4 regions of the Paenibacillus sepulcri genome follow, and region 4 is predicted to be linked to each of the others. Evidence: riboswitches for the same ligand, from Rfam matches in the RefSeq annotation. Region 4 holds a riboswitch; each other region holds the start of a gene.
What was found. Region 4 has a riboswitch for ZMP and ZTP ahead of ACFOLF_RS20920 (IMP cyclohydrolase). Riboswitches for the same ligand answer to the same signal wherever they lie in the genome.
Positions count from the first base shown of each region.

Region 1: linked by a shared signal. The riboswitch ahead of ACFOLF_RS23770 (bifunctional 5,10-methylenetetrahydrofolate dehydrogenase/5,10-methenyltetrahydrofolate cyclohydrolase) and the one ahead of ACFOLF_RS20920 (IMP cyclohydrolase) in region 4 are both predicted to bind ZMP and ZTP.
Region 2: linked by a shared signal. The riboswitch ahead of ACFOLF_RS22560 (DJ-1/PfpI family protein) and the one ahead of ACFOLF_RS20920 (IMP cyclohydrolase) in region 4 are both predicted to bind ZMP and ZTP.
Region 3: linked by a shared signal. The riboswitch ahead of rpiB (ribose 5-phosphate isomerase B) and the one ahead of ACFOLF_RS20920 (IMP cyclohydrolase) in region 4 are both predicted to bind ZMP and ZTP.

Region 1 covers NZ_JBHRUP010000001.1:5,406,692-5,409,894, reverse strand. The annotation lists gene ACFOLF_RS23780 (ABC transporter ATP-binding protein) at 1-375, shown strand, start outside; gene ACFOLF_RS23775 (cyclodeaminase/cyclohydrolase family protein) at 591-1,217, opposite strand; gene ACFOLF_RS23770 (bifunctional 5,10-methylenetetrahydrofolate dehydrogenase/5,10-methenyltetrahydrofolate cyclohydrolase) at 1,214-2,080, opposite strand; ZMP/ZTP riboswitch at 2,163-2,302, opposite strand; gene ACFOLF_RS23765 (MarR family winged helix-turn-helix transcriptional regulator) at 2,481-2,924, shown strand; gene ACFOLF_RS23760 (pirin family protein) at 3,155-3,203, shown strand, end outside.
Region 2 covers NZ_JBHRUP010000001.1:5,105,481-5,108,683, forward strand. The annotation lists gene ACFOLF_RS22555 (NIPSNAP family protein) at 51-368, opposite strand; gene ACFOLF_RS22560 (DJ-1/PfpI family protein) at 517-1,098, opposite strand; ZMP/ZTP riboswitch at 1,167-1,246, opposite strand; gene ACFOLF_RS22565 (MFS transporter) at 1,339-2,553, opposite strand; gene ACFOLF_RS22570 (response regulator transcription factor) at 2,563-3,203, opposite strand, start outside.
Region 3 covers NZ_JBHRUP010000001.1:4,356,489-4,359,691, forward strand. The annotation lists gene ACFOLF_RS19275 (L-threonylcarbamoyladenylate synthase) at 1-256, shown strand, start outside; gene ACFOLF_RS19280 (manganese efflux pump MntP) at 345-905, shown strand; gene ACFOLF_RS19285 (low molecular weight protein arginine phosphatase) at 935-1,516, shown strand; ZMP/ZTP riboswitch at 1,604-1,686, shown strand; gene rpiB (ribose 5-phosphate isomerase B) at 1,818-2,285, shown strand; gene ACFOLF_RS19295 (TIGR01440 family protein) at 2,393-3,040, shown strand.
Region 4 covers NZ_JBHRUP010000001.1:4,702,709-4,705,911, reverse strand. The annotation lists gene ACFOLF_RS20930 (DUF3888 domain-containing protein) at 1-372, opposite strand, end outside; one part of gene ACFOLF_RS20925 (IS3 family transposase) at 409-1,280, opposite strand; one part of gene ACFOLF_RS20925 (IS3 family transposase) at 1,280-1,529, opposite strand; gene ACFOLF_RS20920 (IMP cyclohydrolase) at 1,593-1,874, opposite strand; ZMP/ZTP riboswitch at 1,925-2,002, opposite strand; gene ACFOLF_RS20915 (dihydrofolate reductase family protein) at 2,299-2,835, opposite strand.

The sequences.
Region 1 (3,203 bases), 700 kb from region 4:
GATATTGAACAGCTGTGCAGCCGCGTCATTGTGATCAATGACGGCCGTCTCGGATTTGACGGGACAACCGACGGGCTGAGGCGGAGGATCGGCTTGCCGACCATCATTCGGGTAACCTATCTCAGCATGGCTTCTCCATTGATAGACGGCCAGTTTAATCCGGCCGACTGGCCGGGAAGCGCCGCTGAGGAACCGCAGGACCGCCGTTGGCCTCTGCGGCTTACGGGCAGCGACGGTCATACGCTTACCGTGGAGTGCAACCGCGATCAGCTCAGCGCCATGGAGGCGCTGCGGATGCTGGAGCAGCTGGGCGAGATCGAAGATGTTCATATGGAGGAGCCCGACTTTGAAGAAATCGTTCACCGGGTCTACTAAGACCTGATTGTGTTAAAGACCTGATCAGGATAAATCAGGTCTTTATTTACAAACGCCCCACTCCATGCGCGCAGCCCGTCAGAGTCAGTTGGTATTGGCCAGTCCGTTGGCATTAGCCAGCTAGTTGGCGCTGGCCAATCAGTTGTATCGGCCAGTCCGTACGCCACTTGGAGTATGGGCCTAAGTTTATCTTGTCTCAAATGAAAAGGAGCAGCTTACAATCGGGATCTGACTGCCGTCAGGATCTCTGCCTTCAGCTTGGCACCCGCAAGCTCAAACGCTTCGCCCTGTTCACGAATGCGCGCTGCGGCAGCCAGATCTTGAATGGAGCTCAAATTAATTTCCACTGTGAGCCAAGCCGATTGGATCGCCGCTTCGAGCATCAGGGCGGCGATTCCCCAATCGGAGATGACATTGCGGTTCACTTTCATAACCGCATCATGCAGCAGCAGCAGCAGCTCATGGCACAGCACCATTAAGCCTAATGGCACCTCGGCCGCGCGGACAGCAGCTCCGCTGAGGGCCTTTTTGCGCAGCTCCCGCTCTTCTTCAGTTGTCCTTGGCAGAGCCAGAACGCGCATAAATTCCCCGAAGCTCTCTATATCCTCCAGCATGACCGCCTCGCATGCCGATACAGCCCCTGCCATTTGTCCGGTGATGAAACTCATATCCACCTGCACATCTTCATACTTGTTTCCTGTCGTCAGCCGGGTGACCATCGAGCCCATGGATGCGCCAAGCGCTGCGGCGAGGGCAGCCACGCTTCCTCCTCCTGGAGTAGGAGAAGCGGAGCCCGCTTTCTCCAAAAAAGCATGGATCGATTGCTTCCATGAATCGCTCATATCTGCAGCCTCCCCGCATCCTGCTGCAGCTTTAATGCATGCAGGACATTCTCGAATAATATCGTCGTGGTCAATGTGCCCACACCCCCAGGGACCGGTGAAGAAGCCGCTACATGATCGGCCGTTTCCGGAGCGGCATCACCGGCAATTCCACTGCCATCTTGATTGACATTGATGCCTGCGTCAATGAGAGTCAGCCCGGTATGAACCATCTCCGGGGTAATCAGGTTCAATCGGCCCGCAGCCGTGACCAGCACGTCCGCAGCCTTGATCATTCGAGCCAGATCAGCCGTACGGGAATGGCACACGGTCACAGTTGCGTTCAGGTGCAGCAGCATTTGCATCAGAGGCCGGCCTACCGTCTCTCCCCTGCCGACAACGACAACATGCTTGCCGCTTAGCGGGATTCCCGCAGCCTCAATCAATCGGATGCAGGACTGCGGGGTAGCCGGCCGCAGACCGGGTTCATTCATCATGCAGGCAAGCTTATTGGCCGGGGTAATACCGTCAATATCCTTCAGCGGATCCAGCGCAGCCGCAAGCCGGCTGGAATCCAATCCCGCTGGCAGCGGAAGCTCGATCAGAATGCCATGAATGCTGTCATCCCCATTCAACCGCTGAATCTCCCGGAGCAATTCAGCCTCCGTGACGTTCTGCTCGAAAGTCAGAAGCTCGAAGCCAATCCCCAGCTTCCCGGCAAGCCGCCCCTTGGCGTTGGCATAGGCTGCCGAGGCCGGGTCTCCATTTACCATCAGGACCGCAATTGCCGGTGCAATCCCTACTTCTTTCCATTCCTGAACCTGTGTCTTGATGAGCCCGCCTGCCTCATCAGCGAGCGGTTTTGCCTTCAACAGCTTGGCCATGATCGAATGCCTCCCTCATGCAATAGGTAAACAAAAAAAAGCATCTGAAAGGACCCGTGCTCTTAAGCACATCTTCCTTCAAATACTTTGCCCAGGCGTACGGCTATGACAGAGCGGCAGCTGCACCCCAATTAACTGATAGCGGAGGTCAGCATGGATACGCTCATTCAGTCGCTTGCTTCCTCGTGGTTAATCCACGCTGCGCCAGTTGCACGCGACCCTTATTCCAATGCTGTCATTATAGCAGAAACAAGGTCCAGAAGAAACGGCTATTGACGTCCTCTGGAGGATATATTGGCATTCCCCCGCCTGTAACGGAATACAGCCGCTTGACAACGTCGTCGAATTGATTTATCTTTAAATTAAGATATTTAATATAAAGGAAATTGAGGTGAGCAGCGTGAGTCAACCTCCGGATACTTCTTTACAGCTATTCGTTACTTTATCACGGGCGAATCAATGGGTTAGCGCGCATATACAGCAGGATATTCGCAAATACGGGTTGAACCCCACTGAATTTGGTGTGCTGGAGCTGCTGTATCATAAGGGAGAGCAGCCTCTGCAGCAGATTGGCGAGAAAATATTGATGACAAGCGGCAATATAACCTACGTCATCGACAAGCTGACGGCCAAAGGATTAGCGCGGCGCAAGGCATGTCCTACGGACAGGAGAGTAATTTTCGCAGAGCTTACGGAGCAGGGGACCGAGCTGCTTGAGCGGATTTTTCCAGAGCATACCGTGGCGATTCAGAAGGCGGTAGCCGGTCTCACGGCTGAAGAGCAGACACAGGCCATTCAACTGCTTAAGAAGCTGGGCCTTGCAGCCCAGGCAAGCTTCATCTAGTTAGCTGCTTGCATTCAGAGCTTCAATGAAGAAGAGCGGCTGCGCACGCGGAACCGTCTTCAGATATTCGAGGGGGATGAGCGTGTTCACCGCTTGTCACTTGTCTAAAAATCCGTTGCAGACTGTTTCCGCCTGATACGCGGTATGATAACCGGCTTTTTGAGACGATTCAATTGTCATATTGAGGCTATACCCTATTTATATAAAAACCACTAATGGAGGTCATTTCTATGCAAACCTTAATATACGGTCCAACATTACAAGGCAGAGGCGCATTTG
Region 2 (3,203 bases), 400 kb from region 4:
CACATGCAGAAATGCACAGTTTCTCTTGTTGTTCAAGGGAACATCCCCGCTTAGCGCTGGAAATATCCCGCACGCTGCATGAAGATTTTTTCCACTTGTTCGACAATCGGCCCGTCCGCTTCCGACTTCTGTTTCACTTCCAGCCATTCCGGATCCTGGCCGAATACATCCCACTGGCGGTTCCGCTCGTCCATATCGTTGTATTCCATGATGTAATACAGCTTGGAGTGTCCTTCCTGATCGACCCAGAAGTCATAAACCTTCATTCCAAGGCGTTTGAAAATTCCAATGGTGTGGTTGGCGAAACGGGCATTCATAGCTTCCATCTTCCCGGCATGAACGGAATAGATACGCAGTTCGTACAGCAAGTTAATTTCCTCCCTAGGTAAAATGATTGCTTTCCTGTTAGATCCTGCCCGCCGTGAAGACGCTGCCAACAGGGGGCATATCTGATATATTCCCGCATTTTGCGGTCAAAAGCAATGGCCGCTGCGGCTATTCCGGCTATTCCGTCTGCTATTTACTCATCCGGCCGGGGCGATAATAGGGATAATCCATTTTTTCCTGAACCTGCCGGGCGACCTCCGGAGTGCTTAATGATTCGACGAGGAACAAGCCAAGGTCAAGAGATGCGGAGACGCCGCCGCCCGTGAACACATTGCCGTCCCTGACAACGCGGGACTTTACGACCTCTGAGCAATAAGGGGCAAGCAGGTCATATGCAGAAGGGTTCGTCGTAGCCCGTTTATCAGTCAAGAAACCAGCCGCCCCAAGCAGCAGGGCGCCAGTGCAAACCGACGCCTTAATCTCCACATCGCAGGCAGTTTTCACCCAGGAGACAAAATCGGGGTCATGCCTAAGCTGCCTTGTAGAAAATCCGCCGGGGATAAAAATCAGATCATATCCGGAGAGATCCGGATAGACATGCGGGATTTTTATGGTTAAACCCCGATCATCCGTGATTTCCGCCTTCGTCGAACAAAAATCCCATGACACTGCTTCTTTGACTCCCAAAATGCCCAACCAGGTTACAGCTTCGTAAAAACCGCTAAAATCCAGCGTCGTCATTCCGTCAAATAAAATAAATGCCATCTTCATTCCCGTACACCGGCCTTTCGTTTGTCTGGTATAAAACAAAAAAAAGCACCCGATCTGAAGAGAATCAAGTACTTTGCCCAGGCGTACGGCTGTTTGTCGGTGCGCTCCCTCATGGTTATCCATGTTTACGCCAGTAACGCACCGTTTCATGCTAATGTTATAATCTTACATTCTTCTGCTGGAAAGTTCAAGGAGATAAAAGGAGATAAATCTCCGCCTGGTTTTTTTAGCCTTCAGCCTTCATCCTTCACTGCTATAGCCCTGAGCCTCCAGGTTCTTGCGGCTGGCCTTCATGATGAACATGTACATGAGAGCAAAACCCGCCACGCCCAGCAAAGCCGTCCCGGCGCTGATCCGGTACATCGCATGCGCGCCAAGATTCTGGAATATCCAGCCTCCGGTGACGCCCGCTACGATCCCGGACAGCCCTCCCCAGCTGAGGGCGTATACCGCTTGACCCGAGGCCCGGTATTCCTTCGGAACGAGCAGGGCGGTCAATTGCGTGCCTACATAATAATAACCTGCAAAAGTAAGACAGTGCAGGGCCTGAATGAAGATGATCTGATAAGGGGTTTCCGCCACCGACATCAGAAACCAGCGCAGCGCGTAAAGCAGACTGACAACGGCCAGACAGAAAATCATCGTTCGTTGACTTTTGCGCAAATACCGGTCGAACAGCAGGTAAACCGGAATCTCGAAGATGGATGACAGAAAAGCGGACCAGCCGATCAGAGAGTTTTTGCCTCCCAGATCGGAGATATAGATCGAAACAAATGTGTTGTTCATGGAGTTTGGAATCGAAATGAGAACGCCGATGACAAGGAACATGATAAACGGTTTGTTGGCCCATATTTGACCATAACCGACCGGGGCCCCTTTTCGGCTGCCCGTTTTGCCTCCGCGGGGCAGCTTCAAGGCCAGGGCGATGGAGATAAGCATCATCACCCCGTACACGATCCACAGCTGATGAATGCCCAGTCGCTCGATGACCGGTCCTGTCGCCACCGCCATAACGGCCCACCCGAGGGAACCCCACAGACGGAAGCTGCCGAACTTAAGGCCTGTCTTGTCGGCCACATCGAGATTGAGGCTGTTGCTTTGCGAGAACAACGGGCTCTGGAAGAAAAAATAGAGCAGCATGAACGTAAAGATAAGATAGCCCGCGTTCAGAGAAAAGACGATCTGCATGACCACGGCATTGCCGATCAGCAGCATGAGCAGAACGCGCCTGGCATTCTCCAGCCGGTCGCTCCAATATCCCCAGAAGGGGTTGGAGAGGAGGGAGATGAACGGGCCTCCGGCGAGCAGCAGGCCAACCGTAAAGTTGGACATGCCGGCTTCCTTCAAATAAAGCGGAAAAAAAGTGCTGTAGACGGAAATAGCCCCGTAGATGAAAAAGTTGAACGCTTTTATGAAGCCCAGGGAACGTATGTTGGTCAATGATGGGTGTGACATGTAGTGCGCTCAATCCTTTCCCGCTGACGAACCTGTTTTGGCAAGCTTCCGGTACTGCGTCGGCGTGATTCCGGTATGCGATTTGAAGATCGAGCAGAAGTATTTGTACTCCTTGTAGCCGACTTTCTCGGCGATCTCGAATACCCGCTCGTCGGTTCCGACCAGACTTGCTTTGGCCCGTTCGATGCGCACCTCATTCAGATACTCCGCGAACCCTTTGCCGAAATTTTGTTTGAACAGGATGCTGAAATAATTCGGCGTTATTTTGAGCAGGGCGGCCAGCTCAGAGGCCTTCAAATCCGTATGGTAGCTGGAATCAATATGCTTGTTGACGCGTTCGGCAATCCAGTGGTTCTTGTTGGCCAGGGAGGAATGAATCATCGCATGCAGGGACCAAAGCTCTTTGCGGAGCAGCGATTCCATGGCGCGGTAGGAGTTGTGCGTCAACAGATCGATTTCGCCCGAATTGAACGGATCGGTGCGCTCCGACAAATCCATGCCGTTCGTATGCAGTCTGCGCTGCAGGATAATGCTCAATTCCTTGAAGGCCTGCAATACTTCCTTCAGCAGATAGCCCCTCTCGCGAAACTGCTGCATGATGCTCCCGATGATGTCATCCAGTTCCTCATAGCCTCCATGAAAGAGCACGT
Region 3 (3,203 bases), 350 kb from region 4:
CCGGGCGGAAGGTGAACGTACGGGTGTGCTCGCGTTCCATGAGCATGCCGACCGCTTCGATGCCGATCATGTATTGGTCATCGGCAGCCTCGGCAATCTGGAGCGGGCGGCTCAGGGCTTATATGCCGCCCTGCGTTCATTTGATGATCTCGGCGTGAGCCGAATTTGGGCGGAGACCTGTCCGGAGGCCGGCATCGGGCATGCCTTGATGAACCGGCTTGCCAAAGCGGCAGCCCAGCAGATCATCCGCGTATAACGCCCTTCCCGGGCTGCCGCTTTTACAGGTCATGTTTAACTCCTTGTCCGCATATGCTGGAAAAGAATGCGGACAAGGGGGAAAAAGAATGGTCGAAGCGGGTATGCATGCCGGACAACTGCTGACGCTTTTACTTATGGCGATAGCTCTTGGGATGGACGCTTTTTCACTCGGGGTCGGTATAGGAATGAAGGGTATTCGGCTTGTTGACATTCTTAAATTAAGTGCGGTTATCGCGCTGTTTCATATAATAATGCCTCTTATGGGCATGCTTACCGGTAAATACGTCAGCTCCCTGCTCGGCGATGTGGCTTCATCCGCCGCCGGTGTGCTGCTGCTGCTCTTGGGCGGCCACATGATTTATAGCTCCCTGCGGGGTGAGTCCGTGGAATCTCTTGATCACAGCACGGTTTGGGGAATGCTGCTGTTTGCGCTCAGCGTGAGCATTGATTCATTTTCCGTAGGCATTTCACTGGGCATGTTTGCGGCGGATGTGCTGGTCACGGTGCTTCTGTTCGGCTTCTTCGGCGGAATCATGTCCACGGTTGGACTGCTCATCGGACGGCGGGTCAGTTCAAGCATGGGCGAGTACGGGGAAGCGCTGGGCGGTGTTATTTTGTTCACGTTCGGGCTGCTTGTTTTATTTTGAATAAATTGAGGAAAAGGAGTGTGAGTGCTATGAAACGGATTTTGTTCGTTTGCACCGGCAATACATGCCGTTCCCCGATGGCGGAGGCCATTCTTAAGGAGCTTGCGAGAAAGCAGGGCAGGCAGCTGGAGGTACGCTCGGCAGGTGTGTCCACGGTGGATGGACTTCCTGTTTCTTCGAATGCTGTGGGCGTGCTGCGTCAAAGGGAGGTTTCATGTACTGGCGGCTCCAAAGCGCTTGATGGCGGTTCAGTCGTTTGGGCGGATCTGATTTTGACGATGACGACAAGCCATAAACGCAATTTGCTGCAGCGCTTCCCGCAAGCCGTGGATAAAACTTACACGCTCAAGGAATTCGTCGGCTGCGACGAGAAGGTGTTGGCCGATATTTCGGAGCTGGAGGGGCTTTACACGGAATGGCAGATGAAGCAGGCGCTTGGCCAACAGATGACCAGTGCCGAGCGCGATCGCTTGCTTGAGCTTGAGAAGCGGATTCCCGATTTTGACATAGCCGATCCCTTTGGCGGGTCGATGGAGATGTATAAGCGCAGCGCCGACGAGATCGAGGATGCATTGAGGAAGCTGCTGGATAAGCTTGGCCCTTCCCAATAAGATCGTTTACAAAATATCCGCATCAGCCCCTGACGTTCGATGATTGATTTTCAACAGGCAATACGTTATGATAAAAACAACTAAGACGGTTTCTGATGTAACTGGCGACTAAAGTGGATCAAACCACGGTGGAGCATCAGATCATACGGCCGGTCGCCTGGGCAAAGAGCAGCGTGCGAAAGCATGTCATGCTCTTTTTTCGTCTTCCAGGCGATTTCAGCATGATTTCAGGTATACTAGTAACATGATTCATCGACATTTTTCGCCATCCAAGGCGGTCAAACCGGGAGGATTATATGTTATGAAAATCGCCATCGGCGCCGATCACGGCGGTTACCGCCTCAAGGAGGAGCTCGCTTCCTTCATCCGGTCGCTCGGTCATGAAATCGAAGATGTCGGCTGCGATTGCGAGCAATCCGTGGACTACCCTGATTATGCGCTTCCTGTCTGCGAAAGAGTAAAAAGCGGGAAGGCGGAACGCGGAATTCTTGTCTGCGGCACCGGAATCGGCATGTCAATTGCGGCCAATAAAACGGCCGGCATCCGGTGCGCACTTGTGCACGATACCTTCTCGGCCAAGGCAACCCGTGAGCATAATGATACGAATGTGCTGGCGATGGGAGAACGCGTCATCGGACCAGGGCTTGCCCAGGAGATCGTCCGAATCTGGCTGGAAACCCCGTTCTCAGAGGAGCAGCGTCATGTTGGCAGGATCGGCAAGGTCATGAAGCTTGAAGAAAATGCGTCTTCTCCCTCAACCGTTATTTGAATCCGTTTTTGCCATCCGGCGCAAGCTGCCGTTCCGGCGATTGTTTTCAGAGGGAAGCACCATACTTAGCAGCAAGCGGAAGATCCGAATCGAAGGAGTGTCAGGTGATGAACCGGGAACTGAAGCTGGATACGATTGCAGGTGATGTTGAAGCTGTTGTCCGTGAGCTGGCGCATGCCGCTCAGCTTCGAAGCGGACAGCTTCTGGTAATTGGCGCAAGCACAAGCGAAATCATCGGTCAGCGGATTGGCACATCAGGCACACTGGAGACAGCCAAAGCGGTTTACGAAGGCGTTGAGGCGGCCCGCCGTGACATCGGCTTTCACCCCGTCTATCAGTGCTGCGAGCATTTGAACCGGGCGCTTGTGATGGAGAGGGATATCGCAGAGCGGTATGGCCTGGAGATTGTAGGAGCCATTCCCGTGCCGAAAGCCGGCGGTTCGATGGCTTCCTACGCCTACCGGCAGCTGTCCGATCCCTGTCTGACGGAGTCGGTGCAGGCGCATGCCGGACTGGATATTGGCGATACGTTCATCGGCATGCATCTGCGGCGTGTTGCTGTTCCCGTCAGGCCGACAATCCGTTCCATTGGAGAAGCGCATCTGACAATGGCTTATACGCGTCCAAAGCTGATCGGCGGCATTCGCGCTGTATATACGGAGGAAGAGGCCGGCATTCCGGGCAGTTCAGCTGCTGAAGCCTTTACGGATACATCCCCAGGTGGCCCGGAGTCTCCGGGCGGCACATGCGACTAGAGAAGTTGATTCGGCGTTTGACCACATACCGCGTTAATTAACAACCGCCAATAAACATGTTTTGCGAATTGTTTCTGACCCATGGCTGCTCAATAAGCTGCAAAGGCCAGTCAGCGCAATGCAAGGGACTGTTATAGAAGGCGTTACATTTAAGGAGGATAAA
Region 4 (3,203 bases):
TAATAGTTTATAGTCCTCAATATGATTATAATTTATAACTTCAACGTTTCCATTATTATCTATTTGAAATTTAATCATGTCCTTGCCAACGTCAAGATGTGGACCAACATAAGGGATCAGTGTTACGTTCACATCAATATGTGAAGTGAACGTTTTGAATTCAACACGATTACCACCAAGATAAGGAGCAAATGTTGGAGATACTGTAAGCTTGTTTTTGTAGTATTTATTTATTTCTTCTTGAATTTTTGGGGCCAAAACAGTAAGGATCGTCCGTTGACATGGATCGTCAAACTGGAATGCATAGGTTGAATATCCAAATGAAATGAGCGAAATCAGTAAAATTCCGAAAACTAAATTTCTTTTTGTCATGGTTTTATACCTCATGGTTGGATTGTCAACAGTAAATCAGACAACCTTTTTAAGGGCTTCTTGGCGATACTGAATAGGCGTCATATAGCCTAATGTTCCATGAATGCGATGCTTGTTGAACCAATTAACATAATCGTTTAATTCCAGTTCCAAGTGACGAAGGCTCTGGAAGTTCATCTGGTTTACGAACTCTGTTTTCATGATTTTGTAGGTGGCTTCGGCTACAGCATTGTCGTATGGACAGCCTTTCGCACTTAGAGATCGGCCGATTTCAAAGGTACCTAGAAGCTCGTCTATCTTTTGATTTTTAAACTCGCTGCCACGGTCCGTATGAAACCATTGAATATAACGCAAATCGCCCTGGACGCTCGCAAAGGCGCGGGAAATCAGAGCAGCGTCTTTATTCGGACCTGCACTGTGGCCAATGATCTCTCGATTGAACAAGTCGAGCAGCACACAGATGTAATGCCACCTGTTCTGAACCTTCACATAAGTCAGATCACTGACAACGAAGCGCTTTGCTTCCTCCTGCTCGAATTCGCGGCCCAAAACATTCTCTGTTGTTGCTTCATTAGGAGTGGTTTTATGGGGCTTATATTGAGCCACTGTGTAGGTCGAGACTAGCCCTTGCTCTTTCATAATCCTTCCAATTCTACGTCTGGAAACGACGATTCCGCGTTCCTGGAGCTTAACCTTAATCTTTCGTGTACCGTAAGCTTTTCGGTTATTGTGGAATATCTCTACAATCGCTTCGGTTATATCGTCTTCGTTCAATTGTTCTTTCGCGTCGTAGTAATACGTACTTCTTGCAATTTGCAGGACGTCGCACATTGCTGATACCGAGTATTTATCACGGTTATTCCGGATGATAGCTACTTTCGTCCCATGATCAGCGCTGCTTGCTTTAAAATATCCACTTCCATTTTCAGACGCTGGTTCTCTTTTCGTAAAGCGATCAATTCGTTCTCGTCTGACGAGCGATTGTCCTTCTCCTTGAAGGAACCGCTTGTCTCATCTTGTTTGATCCAGCGGTCTAAAGCAGAGGCTGTGAGGTCATATTCCTCCACAATCGCCGCTCTGGACTTCCCATTTTTATAGAGCTCCACCAGTTGTTTTTTGAATGCTGGAGTAAAGGTACGTCGTTCTTGTTTTGGCATTGTAGAGATCCGCTCCTTCATAATGATAGGTTCATTCTACAAGCCCTTATTTTTTCTGTCCAACTAAGTGTAGACGATCCAATCACCATTCGAGACAATGTGCACGTTCTCCCAATGTCGAATAGGATAATAAATAATAAGTGATGGATCTTCCATTTGGGCGGGATCAAATGCTTTGTTCTTTACGCTCCATCCATCTATTTCAAAACCGCGGTTTCGGCTGTTTACGCTTCTCCCCATAATCCAATACACCTGTACATAATGCGACCTGGAAGGAGTCATTCCTACGATAAGCGTTCTTCCGGGATAAGGCTTATCAAACAAATCGTGTTGAACTGTTTTCACTGCCCTTGCTCCTCTCGAGTAAACATAAAGAGGTAAGGGGAAATTCCCCTTACCTCTGCCCAGGCGTACGACTCCAACTTATATGCTTCCTCATGGGTCCCCATGCTTCGCCAGTCACATATAAGTTCTAAATTACTTCCTATATTAGCAATTACTGCTATTAAAATCAATTATGATAATGGCTTAACCAACACCAACGGCTACCAAGTCTACTGCCAGTTATGAGCGAGGGGCTGTCACATGACAGCCCTTTTGGTGTTCAACTATCGTACCCAGTTAGGTCAATCGTCAATTCCATAAATAACTATGTCATTTCGCATAACTGAACAAATTTTAAAGAATAAGGGATCCTCTGACTGCCGCTACAGCCGGAGAATCCCTATTAAAGTAACGTGCCCTTTAGGCCGCTGGGTCAAACGCACAACTAAGCTGGAACGTAGGTCAACCTGATCACCTTCTCGCCAATTCGATCGCTTGCCACAAGGCGCAGCTGCGGCCTCGGACCGGCGAAGAACGGCTTGCCGTGACCCAGCACGACTGGATGGAGATAGAGTCGATACTCATCAACGAGACCGAGCTCCGTTAGACTGTGGGCCAACTCCGGCCCGGCAACTTCAATCTCCCCTTCATGCTGAGCCTTCAGCCCACGTATGGCCGCTGCGAGGTCGCCCTCGATCAGAGAAGCGTTCGGACCGACGGACTTTAACGTCCTCGACACCACCCACTTCGGTTTGCTTTGCCACGCCGCTGCGTATTCCCGTTCCGGCGCATCCCATTCAAAATGGTCTCCGTCCCAATACCGCATGGTCTCGTACATGCGGCGCCCGTACAGGCTGCCCGCCAGGCCGCGCACGTCGTCGATGAAATGACGGAATAGCACGGGGTCGGGCTGAAATGCCGTGTGGTCGTGGTCGACGAATCCGTCCAGAGACTGGTTCAATGCGAAAACGATCTTTGCCATGCGACTGACTCTCCTCCCTGGTTTTCTCGCACATTCATCATCAAGATTACACGTTCCATATGCAGCCTCCTCTATGTCTACATTTTATCATCCAACAGCATGTCCGGTTTCTCATGGATTGCTAATGTGCACAGTTCTGGCCTGACCGAATACAAATTTAATTTAACGAAGGATGGTAAATTAAACAATTCTGCCCGTTTGCGTAATGAAAAATGGAGCAGCTGCCACTGGCAGACTGCTCCAAAATGCGTTGAACTATCGTACCCGTCGTATTATGAGATCAGCCAGTTTTTACTGGTTGACCACTTTGCTTTACTCGGTGTATGTATCGGTAGCCGGGGCAGAACGATCGTATCCGTGGGAGGAAA